DNA from 3 places in the Arthrobacter sp. Soil_C_49 genome. Region 2 is predicted to be linked to each of the others. Evidence: riboswitches for the same ligand, from Rfam matches in the RefSeq annotation. Region 2 holds a riboswitch; each other region holds the start of a gene.

Region 1 (3,267 bases), on a different contig from region 2:
AGCCACTTCCGGGCGCCCCAGCACGCGGCGTCGAGGGCGGCGGGTGCGGGCAGTCCGGCGTGGTGGAGGGCCAGGATTTCGTCCCCGATCCTGCCGTGCCTGATGACGCTGCCCGCGTCCGTGCCGGCGTAGATCTTCACCCCGGCTTCGAAGGCCTCCAGCACCCGTTCCGCGCGCCGTTCCCACAGGGCGCGCATATGGGCGGCGTACCGGGGGAACTTGGGCTCGGCCTGCGCAGCGATGTCCGGGAAAGTGGCGATGTTGATGAGGGTGGGCACGATGGGAACATCCTGCTCCACGAACCGTGGAATGTGCCGTGGCAGCAGTCCCGTGGCATGTTCGATGCAGTCGATGTCCGCGTCCAGCATCTGGTCCAGGGTCTCTTCGGCGAAGCAGTGCGCGGTGACCCGCGCGCCTTCATCGTGCACCGCCCGGACGGCGTCCTTGACGACGGCGGCGGGAAACGACGGCGCCAGGTCACCGGCGCCGCGGTCTATCCAGTCCCCCACGAGCTTGACCCAGCCGTCGCCGTCGCGCGCCTGCTTCCGGACGGCCTCCACCAGGCCGTCGGGTTCCACTTCCTCAGCGAAGCCGCGGAGGTACCGGCGGGTCCTGGCCACGTGCCTCCCGGCACGGATGAGCACCGGCGCCGCACGACTCCCCTGGAGGAAGCGGGTGTCTACGGGGGAACCCGCATCCCTGACCAGCAGAGTGCCCGCTTCCAGGTCGGTCCGTGCTTGCTCTTCCGCCGTCGCTTCATCGACGGCGCCCCCGGTTCCCAGGCCGATGTGGCAATGGGCGTCAGCAAAACCCGGCAGCACCCAGCCGTCCAAAATTCTGGCCGGTTCCGCCGCCGGCCGACGGAACGTGAGCCTGCCGCCAACGGACCAGAGCCCGCGTACCTCGGTGTCCGGCCCGGTCAGCACGGCGCCGTTGAACTGGATGGTTTCTGCCATGGATCTTCCTCTCTTTCCCGCCCGAAAGGCTAGCACCGCCGGATATGACACAGGCAGTCCAACGAGCTGTGGTAGCTTCTTGGTGACCACACGGGTGCCCTTGCAGGGGCTGAGATCGGGCTGATGCAGCCTGCGACCGTTGAACCTGTCCGGGTAATGCCGGCGAAGGAAGTGAGTATTCCTTGAGTACATCAAATGCACAGCTTAACCCTGCCCAAAATCCGTCCGGCGCAACGGCGGGTGGCCAGGTCCAGCCTCCGGTCACGCAGTCGCTGAAGTCCCATTCCCTGGCGTTCGTCCAGGACGCGGCGGCCGGAATCCGGGTGCCGGTCACGGAAATTGAGCTGGCGGATTCACCGAACGGCCAGCCGAACGGACCGTTCCGTGTCTACCGCACCGCCGGTCCGGGGAGTAATCCCGTCCGCGGCCTCACGCCGTTCCGCGCGGAGTGGATTGAAGCACGCGGGGACACCGAAAAGTACAGCGGGCGCGGGCGGAACCTGCTCGACGACGGCCGTTCTGCCGTCCGCCGCGGGGCGGCGAGCGCCGAGTGGAAGGGCGCGCGGCCGGTGCCCCGCCGCGCCGTCGACGGCAAAACCGTCACGCAGATGCACTACGCACGGCAGGGCGTGATCACCCCGGAGATGCGGTTCGTGGCACTGCGGGAGAACTGCGACGTGGAGCTGGTCCGCAGTGAAGTGGCTGCCGGCCGGGCCATCATTCCGAACAACATCAACCACCCGGAGTCCGAGCCGATGATCATCGGCAAGGCGTTCCTGGTGAAGATCAACGCGAACATCGGAAACTCGGCGGTCACCAGTTCGATCGCCGAGGAGGTGGACAAGCTGCAGTGGGCCACCCAGTGGGGCGCGGACACGGTGATGGACCTTTCCACCGGCGACGACATCCACACCACGAGGGAATGGATCATCCGCAACTCCCCCGTGCCGATCGGGACCGTCCCCATCTACCAGGCACTTGAGAAGGTCAACGGGGAAGCAAACGCACTGACATGGGAGATTTTCCGCGACACCGTCATTGAGCAGTGCGAACAGGGTGTGGATTACATGACCATCCACGCTGGCGTCCTGCTCCGGTACGTTCCCCTGACGGCCAACCGGGTAACGGGCATCGTGTCCCGCGGCGGTTCGATCATGGCCGGCTGGTGCCTGGCGCATCACCAGGAAAACTTCCTCTACACGCACTTCGACGAGCTCTGCGAAATCTTTGCCAAGTACGACGTCGCCTTTTCCCTGGGGGACGGGCTGCGGCCGGGGGCGACGGCGGACGCCAATGATGCGGCACAGTTCGCCGAACTGGATACGCTGGCCGAGCTCACGCAGCGGGCGTGGGAATACGACGTGCAGGTGATGGTGGAAGGCCCCGGGCACATCCCGTTCCACCTGGTGAGGGAGAACGTCGAGCGCCAGCAGGAACTGTGCAAGGGTGCCCCGTTCTACACCCTGGGTCCGCTGGTCACCGACGTGGCGCCCGGCTATGACCACATCACCTCGGCCATCGGCGCCACGGAGATCGCCCGCTACGGTACCGCCATGCTCTGCTACGTCACCCCCAAGGAACACCTGGGCCTGCCCAACAAGGACGACGTCAAGACCGGGGTGATCACCTACAAGATCGCGGCCCACGCGGCAGACCTCGCCAAGGGCCACCCCGGCGCGCACGAACGCGATGACGCCCTGTCCAAGGCGCGGTTCGAGTTCCGCTGGCGCGACCAGTTTGCGTTGTCCCTGGACCCGGTGACGGCCGAGGCATTCCATGACGAGACACTGCCTGCCGAGCCGGCCAAGACGGCGCACTTCTGTTCCATGTGCGGCCCCAAGTTCTGCTCCATGCGGATCAGCCAGGACATCCGGGATGAGTATGGTTCCGCAGCGGCACAGGCGGCACTGGCCGATGCCGCAGCGGGCATGCGGGGCAAGAGCGAGGAGTTCCTGGCGGCCGGCGGCAAGGTCTACCTGCCGGAGCTGAGCGTCCCCTCCGGCAGCTGACGCCTCAGGACGCCCAGGGTGCCTGCACCGTGCCCACGTCGCGGATGAAGGACCTGATGATACGGTCCCCCTCCACGGAATCGTGGGGCCGGTGCCCTCCCGCCGCTGTGCGGTGCAGGGCGCCGGTCTCCCGCAGGTATCCGGCGATCTCCTCGTAGAGCGGTTCCCATCCCCCGGTGAGGACCAGGGTGGGCACGCCGGGAACGATGTGCAGCGGGGCTTCCCAGGCGGGGGCCTGCAGCCGGAGCCGCCTGGCGGAACGTTTCTCCTCGGCTGTGGCCGGCTGCTGCAGGTCGGTGGCG
Region 2 (3,267 bases):
CCCGGGCAGTGAAGCAGCCGGCGGTGTTGGGCAGCACCCGGATGCCATGGTCCAGCAGCAGCTGGAACAGCGTGCCTGTTTCCGCCGTCGAGTAGCGGCGCATGGCCACCGTGGTCAGGCTGGTGCCGGAAGCGAGGAGTGCTGCGCCGAGGCCGTCCAGGCTGGGTGCGCCGCCGGTGCCCATAATCAGCCGGGAGGACAGTTCCACGCCGTCGATGACCAGCGGGTCCTGGAGCGCGGAGGAGGACGCAGCGGTGATGGTTTCGCTCATGGGTCAGCCTCCCTGCACAGCCGTGACGAGTTCAACCTCGTCGCCGTCCGCGAGCGCGGTGGCAAACCACTGGCTCCGCGGCACTACCTGCGCGTTGTGTGCCACGGCCACGCCGAGCTTCTGCCCGTCGGTGGCCTGGCCGTCAGCCCCGAGGGGCCTTCCTGTGACCTGGCTGACGAGCTGCGCGATGGAAGCACCGTCCGGCACGGGGTGCCGGGTTCCGTTCAAGGTGATGTTCATGCTGTTTCCTTTGTGGGCGGTAGGTGGCTCAGGCGGCCGGTTGGGTAGGGGTGGTTGCGGCTGGGGCAGGAGTTTCGTTGAATCGGGCGGGGCTAAAGGGCGCCCAGCGGGGATCTTCGCGGCCGTCCAGGAGGTCCCGGCAGATGGCGGCGGCGGCCGGCGTCAGGTGGACGCCGTGCCTGAAGAACCCGGTAGCGATGATGAGCCCGGGAAGGTGTCCGCCGGACTGGCCCGCGCCTTCCGTTGCGGGCACCCGGCCCAGCAGCGGCGCATTGTCCGGCGTTCCGGGCCGGGCCCGGGCGGTGCATTCGAGCAGCTCGAGTTCGGCGACGGCGGGAAGCAGCACCTGCGCGTCGCGGAGCAGCTGGTAGACGCCACCGGCGGAAACGGCGCCGGGGGTAGAGGGCGCGTCTTCGCGCTGCGTTGCCCCGATCACCACCGTCCCGTCCCGGCGGGGAACGATATACACCGGGACCCCGCGCACCAGTCCGCGGACGGTGGAGGTCACCAGCGGTTGCAGATGCCGGGGCACGGCGAGCCGCAGGATGTCCCCGTAAACAGGCCGCAGCGGAAGCTGCAGGCCCTCCGGGAGGAACCCCAGTTCCGCCGCGTGCAGCCCGTTCGCCACTACGGTCTCTGCGGCCTGGACGGTTCCGCCGCCGGCCAACCGGACGCCGGCAACAGCGCCGTCCTGCCACAGCAGCGCTGCCGCTTTGTCCGGCACCGAGTAACCGTCGACGGCGCCGGCTACTCCTGCGTGATCCTGCCGGGACCCGCTGCGGGCACCTTCGCCCCTGGTTCTTCCCACGCCGTGGCCGGCGAGCGCGCGCCGCAGGCAGTCCACCAGCAGCCGCGGATCCACCTGGTGATCGGCCGGGGTGTCCAGCGCACAGGCGATGGCCGGGCTGAGCAGTGGCTCCCGCCGGCGGGCTTCGCGGACGGTGAGCGGTTCCACGGTGAGTCCGTTCGCCTGCTGCACCGCGCGCAGGTCCATCAGCGCGCGGCGGTCGGCGGCGTCGGCACCCACGGCGAGGGTCGGCGTCGTGATGTATCCAGGATCGGCACCGGATGCTGCGCGGAGGCCGGCCACAAAAGCGGGCCACCGGGCCGAGGCGTCCAGCATCAGCTCGAGGAGCTCTTCTTCCTGGTAGTGCAGTTCGCTGACGGGCGCGAGCATTCCGGCGGCGGCCCAGCTGGCGCCGGTACCCGGGGCGTCGTCGATGAGCACCACGGAGCGCCCCGAGCGTTGCGCCTCCCAGGCGATGCCGTGGCCGATCACTCCGCCGCCGATCACGGCGACGTCAGCCCGGATGATGCCCGAAGGTATGGACGGTTTATGCGGTGGGGCCGGGGTCGACGGTGCGCGCATGTGTCTCCTTCCCTACGCCGGTACTAGCCGGATCAGGTCAAGCGGTCGGCTCTGACGCCCTCTCAGCCCGGCGCTTTATGACAGCTGCCGCGGGCTCCCGCAGTACGAGGCAAGTGTAGAGGAACTAGGCTTGCCCCCATGAATGTGTCCCACACTCCTGCCGCCGGCACCGATGTCCTCAGCACCACCAAAATCAGCAATGGCCTCAACTCAGCGCACCTGTACCTCTGCACGGATGCCCGCAAGGACCGCGGCGATTTCGGGCAGTTCGTGGACGCCGCGTTTGCCGGTGGCGTGGACATCATCCAGCTCCGGGACAAGACCATCGAGGCCGCGGAGGAGCTGGAGCTCCTGGCTGTGCTGAAGGAAACCGCGGAGCGGCACGGCCGGCTGTGGGCCGTCAACGACAGGGCCGATATCGCCGTGCTGTCCGGCGCGCCGGTGTTCCATATCGGCCAGAAGGACCTCCCCCTGGCCACCGCGCGCACCCTGCTCAACGGCAATGCGGCCATCGGACTGTCCAGCCATGCACCAGAGCAGGTGGACGCCGCCCTCGCGGCTGCTGCCGGGCCCGCGGGGTTGGACTACTTCTGCGTGGGTCCGGTGTGGGCCACACCCACCAAACCGGGGCGGGCCGCGGTCGGACTTGAGCTGGTGAAGTACGCCGCCGCGGCTGCGGGCCCTGCGGGGCAGAAAGGACAGGCCGACGGCGGTGTCCCCTGGTTTGCCATTGGCGGCATCGACCACAGCAACGTGGAGCAGGTGGTGGAGGCGGGCGCCCGGCGCATTGTGGTGGTCCGGGCCATCACGGAGGCCGACGATCCTGCGGCCGCCGCCGCATCGCTCCTCGCGGCCTTGGATGCGCCCGGTTCCTGAGGCTGCCCCGGCCGCCGGCGGTCCGGCCCGCTGACGCTCGTAACCGTGCTTTTACCCCGCGCCCTTCCCGGCCCGGGTGCCTGCATTATCGCCGGAATTCGAGTTAGGCTGATTTTCGTGTCACACCATCGGCTGGCTCCCAACGTCCACGAGCACAATAACGCGCTCGAGGCGGCGCTCAGTGCGCTGCGGACCGAACTGGAGCTGCCCGGCGCCTACCCTGACGATGCCGTGGCTGATGCCAAAGCAGCCGTGGAATCCCTGCAGCTGCCTGCCTACGACCTGACCGCCGTCGAGTTCGTTACCATTGATCCCGCGTCCTCCACCGACCTGGACCAGGCACTGTTCATCGAGCGCGACGGCGACGGGTACCACGTGCTCTACGCCATCGCCGACGTGCCCGCATTTGTTAGCCCGGGCGGACCATTGGATGCGGAAACACGCCGTCGCGGGCAGACGTTCTACGCCCCCGACGGGCGGATCCCGCTGCATCCGGAAATCATCAGCGAGC
Region 3 (3,267 bases), on a different contig from region 2:
GAAATCCACCAAGATCCTTGCCCCGGAGCTGCTCTACGGCGAACCGGACCTCACCATCAAGGTGGTCCGCGACGTCTTCAATGAGGACTTCTCCAAGCTCATCGTCTCCGGCGAGGAAGCCTGGGACACCATCGAGGCATACGTCACCTATGTTGCTCCGGACCTGGTGGGCCGCCTCGAGAAGTGGACCAAGGACCAGGACATCTTCGCGGCCTGGCGCATTGACGAGCAGATCCACAAAGCGCTGGAGCGTAAGGTCTTCCTGCCCTCGGGCGGTTCGCTCGTGATCGACCGCACCGAAGCCATGACCGTGGTGGACGTCAACACCGGCAAATTCACCGGCAGCGGCGGCAACCTCGAAGAGACGGTGACCAAAAACAACCTCGAGGCTGCCGAGGAAGTGGTCCGCCAGCTCCGGCTGCGCGATATCGGCGGCATCATCGTCATCGACTTCATTGACATGGTCCTCGAATCCAACCGCGACCTGGTGCTGCGCCGGCTCGTGGAATGCCTGGGACGCGACCGCACCAAGCACCAGGTTGCCGAGGTCACTTCGCTTGGCCTGGTCCAGATGACCCGCAAGCGGATGGGCACCGGCCTGCTCGAAGTGTTCGGCGAGCAGTGTGAAGCCTGCGCAGGCCGCGGCGTGGTCACCCACGACGACCCCGTGGAGCACCGGCGCGCCAACATCGTGGCCGCCGAGCACCACGTCCAGCGTGCGGACAGCCGGCCGGAAGCGCGCAACGAAGGCCACCGCCCTGACAGCCTGCGCCCGGACAACAACCAGCCCGGTGCCCGCCCGGACCGCAAGCGGCGGCGGGGCCGCGGCGGCCAGCAGCCCGAAGCAGCGCCGGCTGCTGCCGTGCAGATCCACACCGTGCACCCGGACCCCTCGGATGCGGAACGTCACGCCAAGGCTGAAGCCACCAGGCTGGCCCTGGCCAACATCGCCGCTGCTGCGCACGCGGCGCACCTGCATGACGACGAGGTGGCCGCAGCCAAGCAGGCGGCCGGAGAGCAGCCTGCCGCCCCTGCAGCTGAAAAGCGCGACGCCGATGCCCGGCCGGCGGCCGTGCTGACCTTCGGCGGCGAGAAGGTCGTGCTGCCGTTTGTGGAGCACGCGGAGGAGCAGCAGCCGCGGCCGGCACTGACCCTGGACCGGCTCGCCGAGGCGTTCGCCCATCTCGGCCAGCCCGCAACGGAACCCGAAACGGCGCCGGACGCGGAAGGACAGCAGGCGCAGGCGGAACCTGAGCAGGCGCCCCAGGCGGAGCCCGCGGCGCCGGTGCAGCAGTCAACGGCTGCCCCGCAGCGCGCTGCGGCCCCCGAGAAGGACTACAGCGACCACACCCTGGAGCAGACGCGGCAGCGCCGGCCCCGGCGCCACCGCAGCGCCAGCCGTGCGCAGGGTGCTGCCAACGAAACCGCCGTGCAGCAACACGAGGACGTTGCGGCAGCCAGCACGGGCCACTCCCATGAGGCCAAAGCTCCCGAGCAGGCAGGCACCGGCAGCACGGGTGCCGAACAGCCGGCAGCCAAGGCAGCCGAGACAGCCGAGGCGCCCATCATCCTCGGTGTAGGGGTTCCGGCCTCGGAGCTCTAAGAGGTCAAGGAACGCTGACGATAACCGGGAATGCCCGGCCGGCCACCAAGAGTGGCCGGCCGGGCATTCCTGTACCTGCTCCCGAACCGTATCCAGGGGCGGGGGCATGGCTGGCCGCGGGGCCGGTCGCAAAGTGTCACCTTCTGCCTGCGGCCGCCAAAAAAGCTAGGCTGGGGAACCGACACGGGGTGCCGCGCAGAGAGCCGGCTGAGATCCACACCCGTTGAACCTGTCCGGCTAGCACCGGCGAAGGGATGTCCTCTTGTCTGCGACTCTTGCAATGCCCACTGCCACCCCGGCAACCGCGCCCGCAACGTTCACTGCCTCGACCCCGCCAGGCCGTCCCGTACCCCGGGTGCTGTCCATTGCGGGCTCCGACCCATCCGGCGGCGCCGGGATCCAGGCCGACCTCAAAAGCATCGCTGCACTCGGCGGCTACGGGATGGCCGCTATCACGGCCCTCACTGCCCAGAACACCCAGGGCGTCCGGTCCGTCCACGTGCTGCCGGCCGATTTCCTGGCCGCGCAGCTGGACGCCATCAGTGATGACATCGCCATCGATGCCGTCAAGATCGGAATGCTCGGCAGCGCCGAGGTGATCGAGACGGTAGGGGACTGGCTCCGCAAGGTGCGTCCCGCCGTCGTGGTCTTGGACCCGGTGATAGTTGCCACCAGCGGTGACCGGCTGCTGCAGGAGTCCGCCGAAGCCGCCCTGCGCGTGCTCCTGCCGCTGGCCCACCTCGTCACCCCCAACCTCGTTGAGCTCGCCAGGCTGGTGGGCGGCGACGTCCAGGAGGACTGGGCAGGAGCACTCGAGCAGGGACGCGCCCTCTCCGCAGCTACCGGCGCCACCGTGCTGGTCAAAGGGGGCCACCTGGACAGTCACGAGTGCCCCGATGCCCTGGTAAACACTGCCGGCCTGCTGTCCGGGGAAGTGGTGGTGTTGCCGGGGCAGCGCGTGGCTACCCGGAACAGCCACGGCACCGGATGTTCGCTGTCCTCCGCGATGGCCACTGCCCAGGCGCGGCTGGGGGACTGGGAAGCATCCCTGCGCGAAGTCAAGCCCTGGCTGGCAGGCGCACTGGAGGCATCCGCCACGCTGGAGGTGGGAACCGGCAACGGCCCGGTGCACCACTTCCACCACCTGCAGCGGCTCCAGCCCGAAGGCAGCTTCGCCGCCCAACTCTGGAGTGAGGCCCAGCCGGACCTGGAGGACATCTACGCCCTGGACTTCATCCGTGACCTGGCTTCAGGCAGCCTGCAGGAGAAAGAGTTTGCGTACTACCTTGCGCAGGACGCCATCTACCTCAACGGCTATTCCCGCGTGCTCGCCAGGGCGAGTGCCCTGGCGCCGACCGAGGCCGAACAGCTCTTCTGGGCCGGATCAGCGAGCCAATGCCTGGAGGTCGAGTCGGAACTGCACCGCTCCTGGCTAAGCACCCGCACCATCCAGCCCCAACTCGGCCCGGTCACAAAGTCCTATGTCGACCACCTGACCGCAGCATCGGCGTCGGGCAGCTATGCCGTCCTGGCGGCCGCCGTCCTGCCCTGCTTCTGGCTCTACGCGGAGGTGGGCGCAACATTGCACGCCCGGTTCCTCGCCGCCGGCGAACCCGCCGGGCACCCGTACGCGGCCTGGCTGCGGACCTACGCCGATGAAGACT

The links. A riboswitch is a leader RNA that binds a small molecule or an ion and turns the genes downstream of it on or off. The one in region 2 is predicted to bind thiamine pyrophosphate.
Region 1: it holds a riboswitch for thiamine pyrophosphate, as region 2 does, so the genes downstream of both, thiC (phosphomethylpyrimidine synthase ThiC) here and AC3A4Z_RS05455 (FAD-dependent oxidoreductase) in region 2, are expected to answer to the same signal.
Region 3: it holds a riboswitch for thiamine pyrophosphate, as region 2 does, so the genes downstream of both, thiD (bifunctional hydroxymethylpyrimidine kinase/phosphomethylpyrimidine kinase) here and AC3A4Z_RS05455 (FAD-dependent oxidoreductase) in region 2, are expected to answer to the same signal.

Annotation. Positions count from the first base shown of each region.
Region 1 covers NZ_JBDGJZ010000005.1:140,003-143,269, forward strand. Annotated here, with positions in the region: gene AC3A4Z_RS10590 (amidohydrolase family protein) at 1-956, opposite strand, end outside; TPP riboswitch at 1,037-1,144, shown strand; gene thiC (phosphomethylpyrimidine synthase ThiC) at 1,139-2,965, shown strand; gene AC3A4Z_RS10600 (alpha/beta hydrolase) at 2,970-3,267, opposite strand, start outside.
Region 2 covers NZ_JBDGJZ010000002.1:442,255-445,521, reverse strand. Annotated here, with positions in the region: gene AC3A4Z_RS05465 (thiazole synthase) at 1-271, opposite strand, end outside; gene thiS (sulfur carrier protein ThiS) at 275-511, opposite strand; gene AC3A4Z_RS05455 (FAD-dependent oxidoreductase) at 540-1,880, opposite strand; TPP riboswitch at 1,873-1,991, opposite strand; gene thiE (thiamine phosphate synthase) at 2,019-2,756, shown strand; gene AC3A4Z_RS05445 (RNB domain-containing ribonuclease) at 2,874-3,267, shown strand, end outside.
Region 3 covers NZ_JBDGJZ010000005.1:51,794-55,060, reverse strand. Annotated here, with positions in the region: gene AC3A4Z_RS10155 (Rne/Rng family ribonuclease) at 1-1,603, shown strand, start outside; TPP riboswitch at 1,778-1,875, shown strand; gene thiD (bifunctional hydroxymethylpyrimidine kinase/phosphomethylpyrimidine kinase) at 1,884-3,267, shown strand, end outside.